One region of the Comamonas sp. JNW genome, then DNA from elsewhere that is predicted to be linked to it. Evidence: predicted binding sites of a transcription regulator. Region 1 holds the regulator's gene; each other region holds the start of a gene.
What was found. The regulator LexA, encoded in region 1, represses DNA repair genes until DNA is damaged. The targets are predictions, from matches to a motif close to ACTGTATNNNNATACAGT.
Positions count from the first base shown of each region.

Region 1 (3,274 bases):
ATAGCGCAAGAGATACCTTGCGGGAGCAGCTGGCGCCCTTCAAGCAGCAGGCGCTGGAGGTGGTCGCTGCTGCGCGCTGACAGCACGCGTAGCTGGTGCAAGTGGGCAGCAGGGAGCGATGGCTGACAGCGCGGGGTGCCCAGCGCATGGGCCTTGCACCACCAAGGCCTGGCTTGTGCGGCAGGGGGCTGCTGCTGGCTGGGGCCGTGCTGTACCGTCGTTGCACCTGTCTTGCATGTTGCCCAGACTATCTCAGCGTTGTTCTGGAAACCCTCCGGTAGGCTGTTGCCTGGCTGCTCACCCTTAGCCGGCCGCACCTAGCCGGCCGCACCTAGCCGGCCGCACCTAGCGGCAATCGGGTCTGCCTGCGGCAAGATGCCGCGCCGGGGACGCTGAGCCCCATGCGCAAACCTTCGGCTAGTCTGGCCCTGTTTGCGGCGTTCAACGCATGCTGGGGGCCAGACTTGATCCCCGCCCTGGGCGGCGGCTTAGACCGCGTGCAGATGTTCCAGCCGCTCCAGGCGCTCGAGCTCGGCACAGATATCGGCCATGCTGCCCGACATGGCCCAGCGCATACCTTTTTGGCGGTGCAGGCTGGCCGGTTGGGCCCAGTACATCTTGATGGGCGCATCATTGGCGGCCTGGGCGCTGCAGCGCTGCACCGACAGGAAGGGGCGGGTGTGGGACTGCGCAGCTGCTGAGAGGCGACGGCGCGCAGCGGGTTTGCGCGGCAGGCGGATGCGGTCGATGGGGCGCTGCACTGGTGCACCATCGGCAGGCGAGTCAACGCGGGGCGTGTCCATGCAGGAGGTATCCGCGCCTGACGTATCCACGCTGGACTGAGCTACCGGGCCATCGAGCAAGCTCAGCTGCTGGGCGGCGCCGCGCTGTACAGCGGCAGAGGACGCGGTGGCAAAGCAGTGCACCTGGGCGGCCAGTTGGCCGTCATTGGCGGCGCCATGGCCGGGGCGGCGGCGGTTGCTGCGCACAATGGCACGCTGGATGGACTGGAACCAGGGCAGGCCGGCGACGAGGGAAAAAGGCGCAAGCGCGCGCAATGCATCTGCTACAAGCATAGGAGACTCCTTGGTATACGGGTAACAGCAGGATTGCGCAGGGCGAGCGCATCCCCCAGGGCTGTGGGCCAAGAGCCCACAACGCCCGCTACCTGGGGTTGCGCAGAAAAGGGAGGGCCGAGGGGGCCGCTAGGCCTAGTTCAGCATCGTGTTGCGGATCAGGCCCACGGCAATGCCTTCGATCTCAAAGGGCTCGCCGGGCTGCACGATGATGGGCAGGTAATCCGGGTTTTCGGCCAGCAGTTCAATGCCGTCCTTGGTGCGCTGGAGGCGCTTGACGGTGACATCATCGCCCAGGCGCGCCACGATGATCTGGCCGTTGCGGGCCTCGCGCGTGGCTTTGACGGCCAGCAGATCGCCATCGATGATGCCGACATCGCGCATCGACATGCCGCGCACCTTGAGCAGGTAATCGGGCTGCTGCTGGAACAGGCCGCCCTCCACGGTATAGGTTTGGTCGACATGCTCTTGCGCCAGGATGGGCGAGCCGGCCGAGACGCGGCCAATCAGCGGCAGGGCCAGCTGGGCGAGCTCTTGCACCACACGGCCCAGGCCGGCCGTGGCATTGGACACGCCTGCCAGCGGCGACGAAAAGCGCGTGCCACGTGCGGCGTTGATAGAGCGCACGGTATCGCTTTGCAGGCGAATCCCCCGGGAGGTGCCGCTGACCAGCTCGATCACGCCCTTGCGGGCCAGCGCCTTGAGATGGTCTTCTGCCGAATTGGCCGATTTGAAGCCCAGTTTGCTGGCAATCTCGGCGCGCGTTGGCGGGGCGCCGGTGCGCGAAATGGCGGTCTGGATCAGGTCCAGAATTTCTTGTTGGCGCGCGGTCAGTTTGGGATGGTCTCGCATAAGATCTCCGTGTGATCTGCGGTGCCGGGCAGAAGCAAAGCCACTGTGCATCCCAACACCTGTATATCAATCCAGTACCTGTATTTTTAACCAGTTTTTTGCAGGAGGCAAGCCTTGCAGCCAAAAATTTTGATCATCGGCACCGGCGGCACCATTGCCGGCATGGCTGATGACGCCGAGAAACCCGGCCAATACCGCGCGGCCCAGCTGTCCATCGCGGCCTTGCTGGCGGGCGTGAGCGGTATTGAGACTGCGGCGGCAGGCCCGCTGGATGCGGTGCAGATAGCGCAAATTGATAGCAAGGACATGAATGACGAGGTCTGGCATGCGCTGCTCAAGCGCTGCGATGCGGCCATGCACGATGAGACCGTGCGTGCTGTTGTTATCACCCACGGAACCGATACGCTCGAAGAGACTGCCTGGTTCCTGCATTGCGTTTTAGGGCGCCTGGCCAAGCCCGTGGTGCTGACCTGTGCCATGCGCCCGGCCAATGCCTTGATGCCCGATGGCCCGCAGAACCTGAAGGACGCCGTGGCCGCCGCTGCGGCGTTGGCTGCGGATGGCCAGCCGCTGCTGCGCGAGGTCGTGGCCGTGACGGGCGGCGGCGAGCTGCACAGCGCGCGCTGGCTGCAAAAGGTGCATCCGCACCGTTTGCTGGCCTTTTCATCGGGCGAGCAGGGGCCCCTGGGCTGGGTGGATGGCGTGACCGTGCGCCTGCGCCAGGGCTATGCCTCGCCGGCACCAGGCGCAGCGGATGGCTACACCGGCAGCCAGTGGCTGGCCGCCTTGCCTGCCCCCGCCAGCCAGCCCTGGCCCTGGGTGGAGATCGTGACCAGCCATGCCGGTATGCGCCCCGGGCTGGTGGACGCCCTGCACGCCCAGGGCATCGACGGTCTGGTGGTGGCAACCACCGGCAATGGCACCGTGCATGAGCTGCTTCTGGAGGCGATAGCGCGCGCACGCCAGCAAGGTCTGCCGGTATGGCGCAGCAGCCGCTGCAGCGATGGTGTGATCAGCGATGCGGTGTTGCCTGGAGTGGCCGATTTGGAAAAGGACTTGGCGGTGGCCTTGACGCCCTACAAATGCCGGGTCAGCTTGCAACTGGCGCTGGCGCAGGTCCAAGCCAAGGCCTAAAGCAGCCGCCGCATGCCGGTCTGCTGATGGCATGAGCAGGCATTAAAAAAGCCACTGTCGCAAGACAGTGGCTGTGCGGATAAGTCTGTGCGACTTATCAGGCCTGCAGCGCGGCAATGGCGCGCTGCGTGATCTCTTCGACCGAGCCCATGCCACTGATGGCGCGGTACTTGGGGGCGGCGGCCGGGTCTTGGGCGGCCCAGCTGCTGTAG
Region 1 is NZ_QETI01000012.1:12,279-15,552, reverse strand. Features, by position in the region: gene DCO45_RS16695 (NAD(P)H-dependent oxidoreductase) at 1-80, shown strand, start outside; gene DCO45_RS16690 (hypothetical protein) at 489-1,076, opposite strand; gene lexA (transcriptional repressor LexA) at 1,212-1,928, opposite strand; gene DCO45_RS16680 (asparaginase) at 2,043-3,062, shown strand; gene adk (adenylate kinase) at 3,160-3,274, opposite strand, start outside.

Region 2 (3,274 bases), on a different contig from region 1:
ATGCATCTTGTGGATCTCTCGCCCCACCGCACGGGCCAGGCGTTCGATCTCGCGCCAATCGGCATCGAGCGCATCGCCTGCCAGGCTGGGCATGCACTGCAGCCGCCACAACCAGCGGTAGCACAGCATAAAGCGGCCCGGGTTGCGGTGGCAGCAGGCATGGCGCAGCACAGCCAGCTGGGGTTTGCGGATATGCACCGGCTGGCCGGGTGCAATGGTCAAACGGTCCAACGCATCGGGGGTAATAACGCGGGCCGGCGCATCGGCAACCCAAGCACCGGCAGCCGCAGCATGGGCTGCCCCAGCATCCGCAAACAAATCACCATCCTCGGCCTGGGTGGACAGTTCATCCGTCCAGCGCCAATGCACCACCTCGGGCGCTGCGCCCAGGGCCAGCAATACCCGCGCCGCTTGGCGAAAGCCGGCAAAGTCGTCCGGTGCTTCCAACATTACGGTCAAGCTGTCGTTCTCTGCCTGCATGCCGGGCCTCCTCAAAACAGCGCCATCTGCGCGGCAGCCGCCAACTGCATACCGCTGTGCCGGCGCTGCACCGCGCCCTGCCCCATCTGGGCCAGCAGCTGTTGGCGCAAGCTGGGACTGTCGAGCATGGCCAGCGGCGGGTGGTAGTCATCCAACTCGACAAAAGGCAGCACCTTGCTGGTGGCAACGCGCAGCTGCTGCAGATCGGCCAGCCGCAGCCGGCGCACCCGGCGGGCAGCGAGCAGGCGCTCGACACTGCCTACGCCCAAGCCCGGCACCCGCAGCAGCCATGCCTTGGCCGCACGGTTCAGGTCCACCGGGAAATGCTGGCGCTGCGACAGCGCCCAGGCGAGCTTGGGGTCCAGCTCCAGATCGAGCATGCCGCCGGCGGCTGGCGCAGTGATCTCGGCAGGGCTGAAACCGTAGAAGCGCATCAGCCAATCGGCCTGGTAGAGCCGGTGCTCGCGGATCAGCGGCGGCGCCTGCAGCGGCAGATCGGACGATGCATCGGGGATGGGGCTGAAGGCCGAGTAGTAGACGCGGCGCAGGCGCTGGCCGGTGTAGAGCGCGCTGCTTGTGCGCAAGATGGTGGCGTCATTGGCACTGTCGGCGCCCACTATCATCTGTGTGCTTTGGCCAGCGGGCGCATAGCTGGGCGCTGCGGCCCGGGCTGCCTGGCGCTGGCGGGGCAGCGATACCAGCTTGCTGCCCTGCTGGTCTTGCGTCTGCTGCCGGGCCAGCTCGATATGTTCGGCCACCTGGTGCATGGCCGCGGCAATACCTACGGCATCCTTCTCGGGCGCCAACTGCTGCAGGCCCTGCTGGGTGGGCAGCTCGATATTGATGCTGAGCCGGTCGGCATAGCGGCCTGCCATGGCGAGCAACTCAGGGGCAGCATCCGGAATCGTCTTCAGGTGGATATAGCCGCGAAAATCATGGTCCTCGCGCAGGCTGCGCGCCACCTCCACCAATTGCTCCATCGTGTAGTCCGACGACTGGATGATGCCGCTGGACAAAAACAGGCCCTCTATGCAGTTACGGCGGTAAAAGTCCAAGGTCAGGCCCACCACCTCTGCCGCGCTAAAGCGGGCACGCTGCACATTGGAGCTTTTGCGGTTGATGCAGTAGCGGCAGTCGTAGATGCAGAAATTGGTCAGCAGAATCTTGAGCAGTGACACGCAGCGGCCATCGGGCGTATAGCTGTGGCAGATGCCCATGCCCTCGGTCGAGCCCATCCCCTTGCCGCCCAGGGAGTTGCGGGGCTTGCTGCCGCTCGACGCGCAGCTGGCATCGTATTTGGCGGCATCGGCCAGGACCTGGAGTTTGGTGAGGGTTTGCATAAATACTGTGTATATGTACAGTATTCTAGCAAAATCTCCTCGCGTTCACCAAGATGGGAGTGATCCTCCTTGGGAGCGCGCCCCTCCGGGACGCATGGCGGCGCTATTCAGACCGGAGTAGTTTTCTGCAAATACTGTATATAAATACAGCTTTCAGGAAAACTGCCCCCAGACAGCCATCACAGCCCCATCAAGCCTGCGGCCCCAGCTTGGCCAGAACGGCCTTTTCCTTGACGGTGGACTCGGCGGCAAACTTTTTGTAGTCGGCGCTGTTCATGTAGATGGGCAGCATCTCAAAGCGCTGCAGCATGGCCTGGTAGCTTTCCATCTCCATCGCTTCCTTGAAGGCCTTGTGCAAGGCCGCTTGCACATCGGCGGGCATGCCCTTGGGGCCCACCAGGCCAAAGGGCGAGTACTGCGTGGTCGGCAGGCCCAGCTCGATCAAGGTGGGGGTGTTGGGCAAGGTCGGCAGGCGCTTTTCGGTCCAGACGTTCAAGGCGACCATGCGGCCCTGGTCCACATAGGGGATCACGGCGCTGGTATCGGCCGCGACCATCACCTCACCCGCCATCGTGGCGCGCATCAGCTCGGACGAGCCCTTGTAAGGCACATGCACAACATCCAGGCTCAGCTGCTGCGCAATGATGGCCGAGGTGACATGGGGCGAGGTGTAGGTGCCGGTATTGCCCAGCGTGAGCTTGCCAGGATTGGCCTTGGCCCAGGCCACCACGTCCTGCCAGCTCTTGAGCCCGGACTGGGTGCTGGCCACCATGCAGAACGCATAGCCGGTGACATTGAGGATGTAGCTCAGGTCCTCCACCGGGTTCCATTTGAGGCCGGTGGTAAAGGGCAGGCGCATCACGCTCATCGGCAGCTGGGCGATGGTGTAGCCGTCCGCTGCGGTGTTCTGCAACTGGGTAGCGGGCAGTGATCCTGCCGCACCCGGGCGGTTTTCCACGACAATCGGCTGGCCCAGCACCTTGGCCGCGTTCTCAGCGAGCTGGCGCATCGTCAGATCCGTGGGGCCGCCGGCCGGAAAAGCCACCACCAGCTTGATCGCCCGGGTGGGAAAGGTCTTGCTGGCATGGGCCAGCGATGCGCCCGCCCCCATCCATGCACCAGCTGCCGTGGCAGCCCCCGCTTGCAGCATGCTTCTGCGCGTCAACACCATCTCTTTGTCTCCATTTCAGTCTATAGGCGACAAAGAGTGTAGAAAAGCGCTCCCAGGCACGGGGACGCATGGGTGACATGGTCGGCAGCCCGTAAGGATTCTGACTGCGAACCGGCCTGCACTGGCCGGCGAGGCCGATGGCGACGCCCTACTCTACGGTCGCGCCCGACTGCTTGACCGCCTTGCCCCATTCGGCAATTTCGCTGGCGACAAAGCGGTCCATCTCCGGGCCACTGGTCGGCGCGGGCTCGGAGCCCCGGTCGCGAATGAACTTCTGCATCTC
Region 2 is NZ_QETI01000005.1:212,388-215,661, forward strand. Features, by position in the region: gene DCO45_RS09935 (TIGR03915 family putative DNA repair protein) at 1-480, opposite strand, end outside; gene DCO45_RS09940 (putative DNA modification/repair radical SAM protein) at 492-1,820, opposite strand; gene DCO45_RS09945 (tripartite tricarboxylate transporter substrate binding protein) at 2,011-2,991, opposite strand; gene DCO45_RS09950 (tripartite tricarboxylate transporter substrate binding protein) at 3,140-3,274, opposite strand, start outside.
Region 2: the regulator LexA is predicted to act here: its motif matches at 1,954-1,971, upstream of DCO45_RS09940 (putative DNA modification/repair radical SAM protein).

Region 3 (3,274 bases), on a different contig from region 1:
GTCACCTTGCTGTTTGCATGGAGCCGCCGCTGGGCCCGCCAGTGGCTGGGCCTGCAGCTGGGTCAGTGGGTGGTTCTGGCGCTGACGGCCATGTCGCTCCTGGTGTTCAACCGCCACAGTGAGCTGGACATGTGGTTTGTCTACTTTATCGGTGCCTATGGCATGGGCATGCTGGCCTTCTGGGGCAGCCAAAGCGCCAAGCCCTGGTCCTGGACGGCCTGTCTGCTGGCGCTGGGTCTCGTGTCACTGGAGGTCGATTTCCGCCTGCGCATCGCGGTGGCGCTGTGCGGCGCCGTCGCGCTGCTGTGGCTGACGCGCCTGCCGCACGACAGCCGCCTGGTCGACTGGCTGGGCCGCCAGGCGACCGTGCGCTGGCTGCAGTCGCTCGGCCAAATGGGCTACTCGGTGTTTCTGGTGCACTTTTCCATCGTGGTGCTGTGCAACGCGGTGGTCTCGCATGTCTGGCCCAGCCAGCCCTGGCTCAACTGGCTGGGCATGGGCCTGGCCTTTGCGCTGTCGCTGCTGGCCGGGCGCGCGCTCTACCTGGGGGTGGAGGCGCGCACGCCCAGCCTGCGCTCGGTGGCCCGCTGGGAGCTGGGCCTGGTCGGCGGCGGTCTGCTGGTGACCCTGGTGGGCGCACGCTTGTCGATGTAAGCACGCCCTTTGCCGGCGCTGGTCTGTTGGCCGCTCAGCGGTGCAGATCGCCAGCGCGCTCGGGCTGGTAGCTGATGCCGGTCACGCGCACGGTCATGGTCTTTCCTCCCACGGAGGGCCAGGCCAACTGGTCGCCAATCGCCAGGCCCAGCAGCGCACTGCCCACCGGTGCAAATACCGAAATCTTGCTGCTGGTGTCGTCCAGGTCCTTGGGGTAGACCAGGGTCAGCTGGAACTGCTTGCCCGATTCGGCAATGTCGAAGTTGACGCTGGAGTTCATCGTCACCACATCCGGCGGAATATCGCTGGGCTCCACGATATCGGCGCGGGCAATCTCGGCCTCCAGATCCGCCTTGCCGGGGAAGGCACTGGCCGGCATGGCCTCCAGCAGCGCTTCCAGGCGGTCCACATCCAGGGATGACAGGATGAGTTGGGGTTTGCGAGACATGAAAACTTCCTCCGGAGTATGTAATCCCCGAATGTAGGCTATGCCCCATTTCGCACCAAAACGGTGCGAATAGCCCTGGTGCAGGCGGCGCTTGCAGAGGCTGCCGGGATGGCGGACAATGCATGAAATACTGTATATAAAAACAGTCATAATCCGTTAGTATGCCTGCCCGCCATCCCTCCACCCACACCGTTGACTCTGCCCCGTTTGAAGACGCGCAGACCCTGCACCGCTGCGCGGACGAGCTGGACGGGCCTGTGCCGGTGCGTGTGCCACTGCCGGTGGCCCGCAAGGGGCGCGGCGCGGTTGGCACGCCCCGCCACCGTTTTGCCAGCGATGTGCGGGAATGGGCCGACGATGGCTGGACCCCAGCAGCTGCTCAAGCGGCCGTCGGCGCTGAGCCAGAATTGGATCTGGAAGAAGGCGCCTGGTGGCAGCAGGACGCCGAGAGCCTGCCGACCCAGGTGCACGCGGAGCGGGCGCGCAGCGCGATCCAGAAAAACGACTCACCCGATATCTTCTTTGATCACTCGGTCAACCCCTACCGGGGCTGCGAGCATGGCTGCATCTACTGCTATGCCAGGCCGTACCACAGCTACCTGAACCTCTCGCCGGGGCTGGATTTTGAAACCCAGCTGTTTGCCAAGACCAATATTGCCCAGGTGCTCAAGGCCGAGATCAGCCGCCCGCGCTACCAGCCGGCCTCGCTCAATATCGGCTCGGCCACCGATTGCTACCAGCCCATCGAGCGGGAGCTGGGCCTGACGCGGCAGCTGATCGAGGTGCTCAGTGAGGCCGAGCATCCTTTTTCACTGATCACCAAGAGCAGTGCGGTGGAGCGCGATATCGACCTGATCGCCGCTGCAGCGCGCAAGAATGCGGCGGCCGTCTACATCACGATCACCAGCCTGGACCCACAGCTGACCCGCCTGCTCGAGCCCCGGGCTGCGGCGCCGCACCGGCGGCTGCGCACCATACGCCAACTGGCGGAGGCCGGCATTCCGGTCGGGGTGAGCGTCGCACCCCATATTCCGTTTTTGACCGAGGACATGGAAGAGGTGCTGGCGGCCGCGCGCGAGGCCGGCGCCACCACGGCCTTCTACACCGTGCTGCGCCTGCCTTGGGAGCTCAACGGCGTGTTCCAGCAGTGGCTGCAGGCCCATTACCCGCAGCGCGCAGCCAGGGTAATGCAGCGGGTGCGCGACCTGCACCAGATCAGCGAGGCCGACCGGCTGCGCGGCAAGAGCTATGACAGCCAGTCGTTCAGCCGCATGAAAGGCCAGGGCCTGTGGGCCGACCTGGTGCGCCAGCGCTTTGTGCGGGCCTGCGCGCAGCTGGGCTATGGGCGCGAGCGGCAAGAGATGGATTGGCGCGGTTTTGAGGCCTGGCGCGCCCAGCAGCTGCAGCAGACAGTGCGCCAGGCGGGCGCCGCGCAGGCGCCGCACCCGGGGCAGGGCACGCTGTTTTAGCCGCGCTTGCGTGCAGCAGCGACCGTGGTCGGCGGCTGCGCTGCAACGGTTGCTGGAGCAGAGGCAGACGCCAGGTGCGCCAAAGTGGCGGGCGGTGCAGAGCGGCCCTTGCAGCTGGCAAAAATATCCAGATCGGGCTGGTGCAGCGCGGTCTGCACATCGGTGAGGCCCAGCATCGAGTGGAACAGGTTGTCGTGGCTGATGCGGGCAGTGCCCACGGCCTGCTGCAGGCAGCTGGTGCTGATGCCCATGCGTTGCTGCATCGCGGGCGAGAGCCAGGTGATCCAGGGCACATGCTTTTGGACATCGGGTGCGACGGAGTAGGGCAGGCCGTGCAGGTAGATGTTGTTCTCGCCCAGCGATTCGCCATGGTCGGCCACATACATCATCGCCGTGGGCTGGCGCTGGCCCTTGCTGGCGAGCCAGTCGATCAGGCTGCCGAGCATGCGGTCGGTGGCAACGACGCTGTTGTCATAGGCATTGATCAGCGATGCGCGGTCGCAGGACTGTAGGTTGACGTTGTTGCACTCGGGGCTGAAGCGCTTGTCCTGGCCCAGCGAACGCTTGAAATAGGCCGGGCCATGGCTGCCCATCTGGTGCAGCACCACCACCACGCCTTTGGCGCGTTGCTCGGCGGGCAGCGCATTGATGCGTTCATCGAGGCCTTCGAGCAGGGCCATGTCCACGCATTCGCCGTCCTGGC
Region 3 is NZ_QETI01000003.1:5,759-9,032, forward strand. Features, by position in the region: gene DCO45_RS05700 (acyltransferase) at 1-654, shown strand, start outside; gene rnk (nucleoside diphosphate kinase regulator) at 689-1,102, opposite strand; gene DCO45_RS05710 (PA0069 family radical SAM protein) at 1,360-2,571, shown strand; gene DCO45_RS05715 (phosphoethanolamine--lipid A transferase) at 2,568-3,274, opposite strand, start outside.
Region 3: the regulator LexA is predicted to act here: its motif matches at 1,232-1,249, upstream of DCO45_RS05710 (PA0069 family radical SAM protein).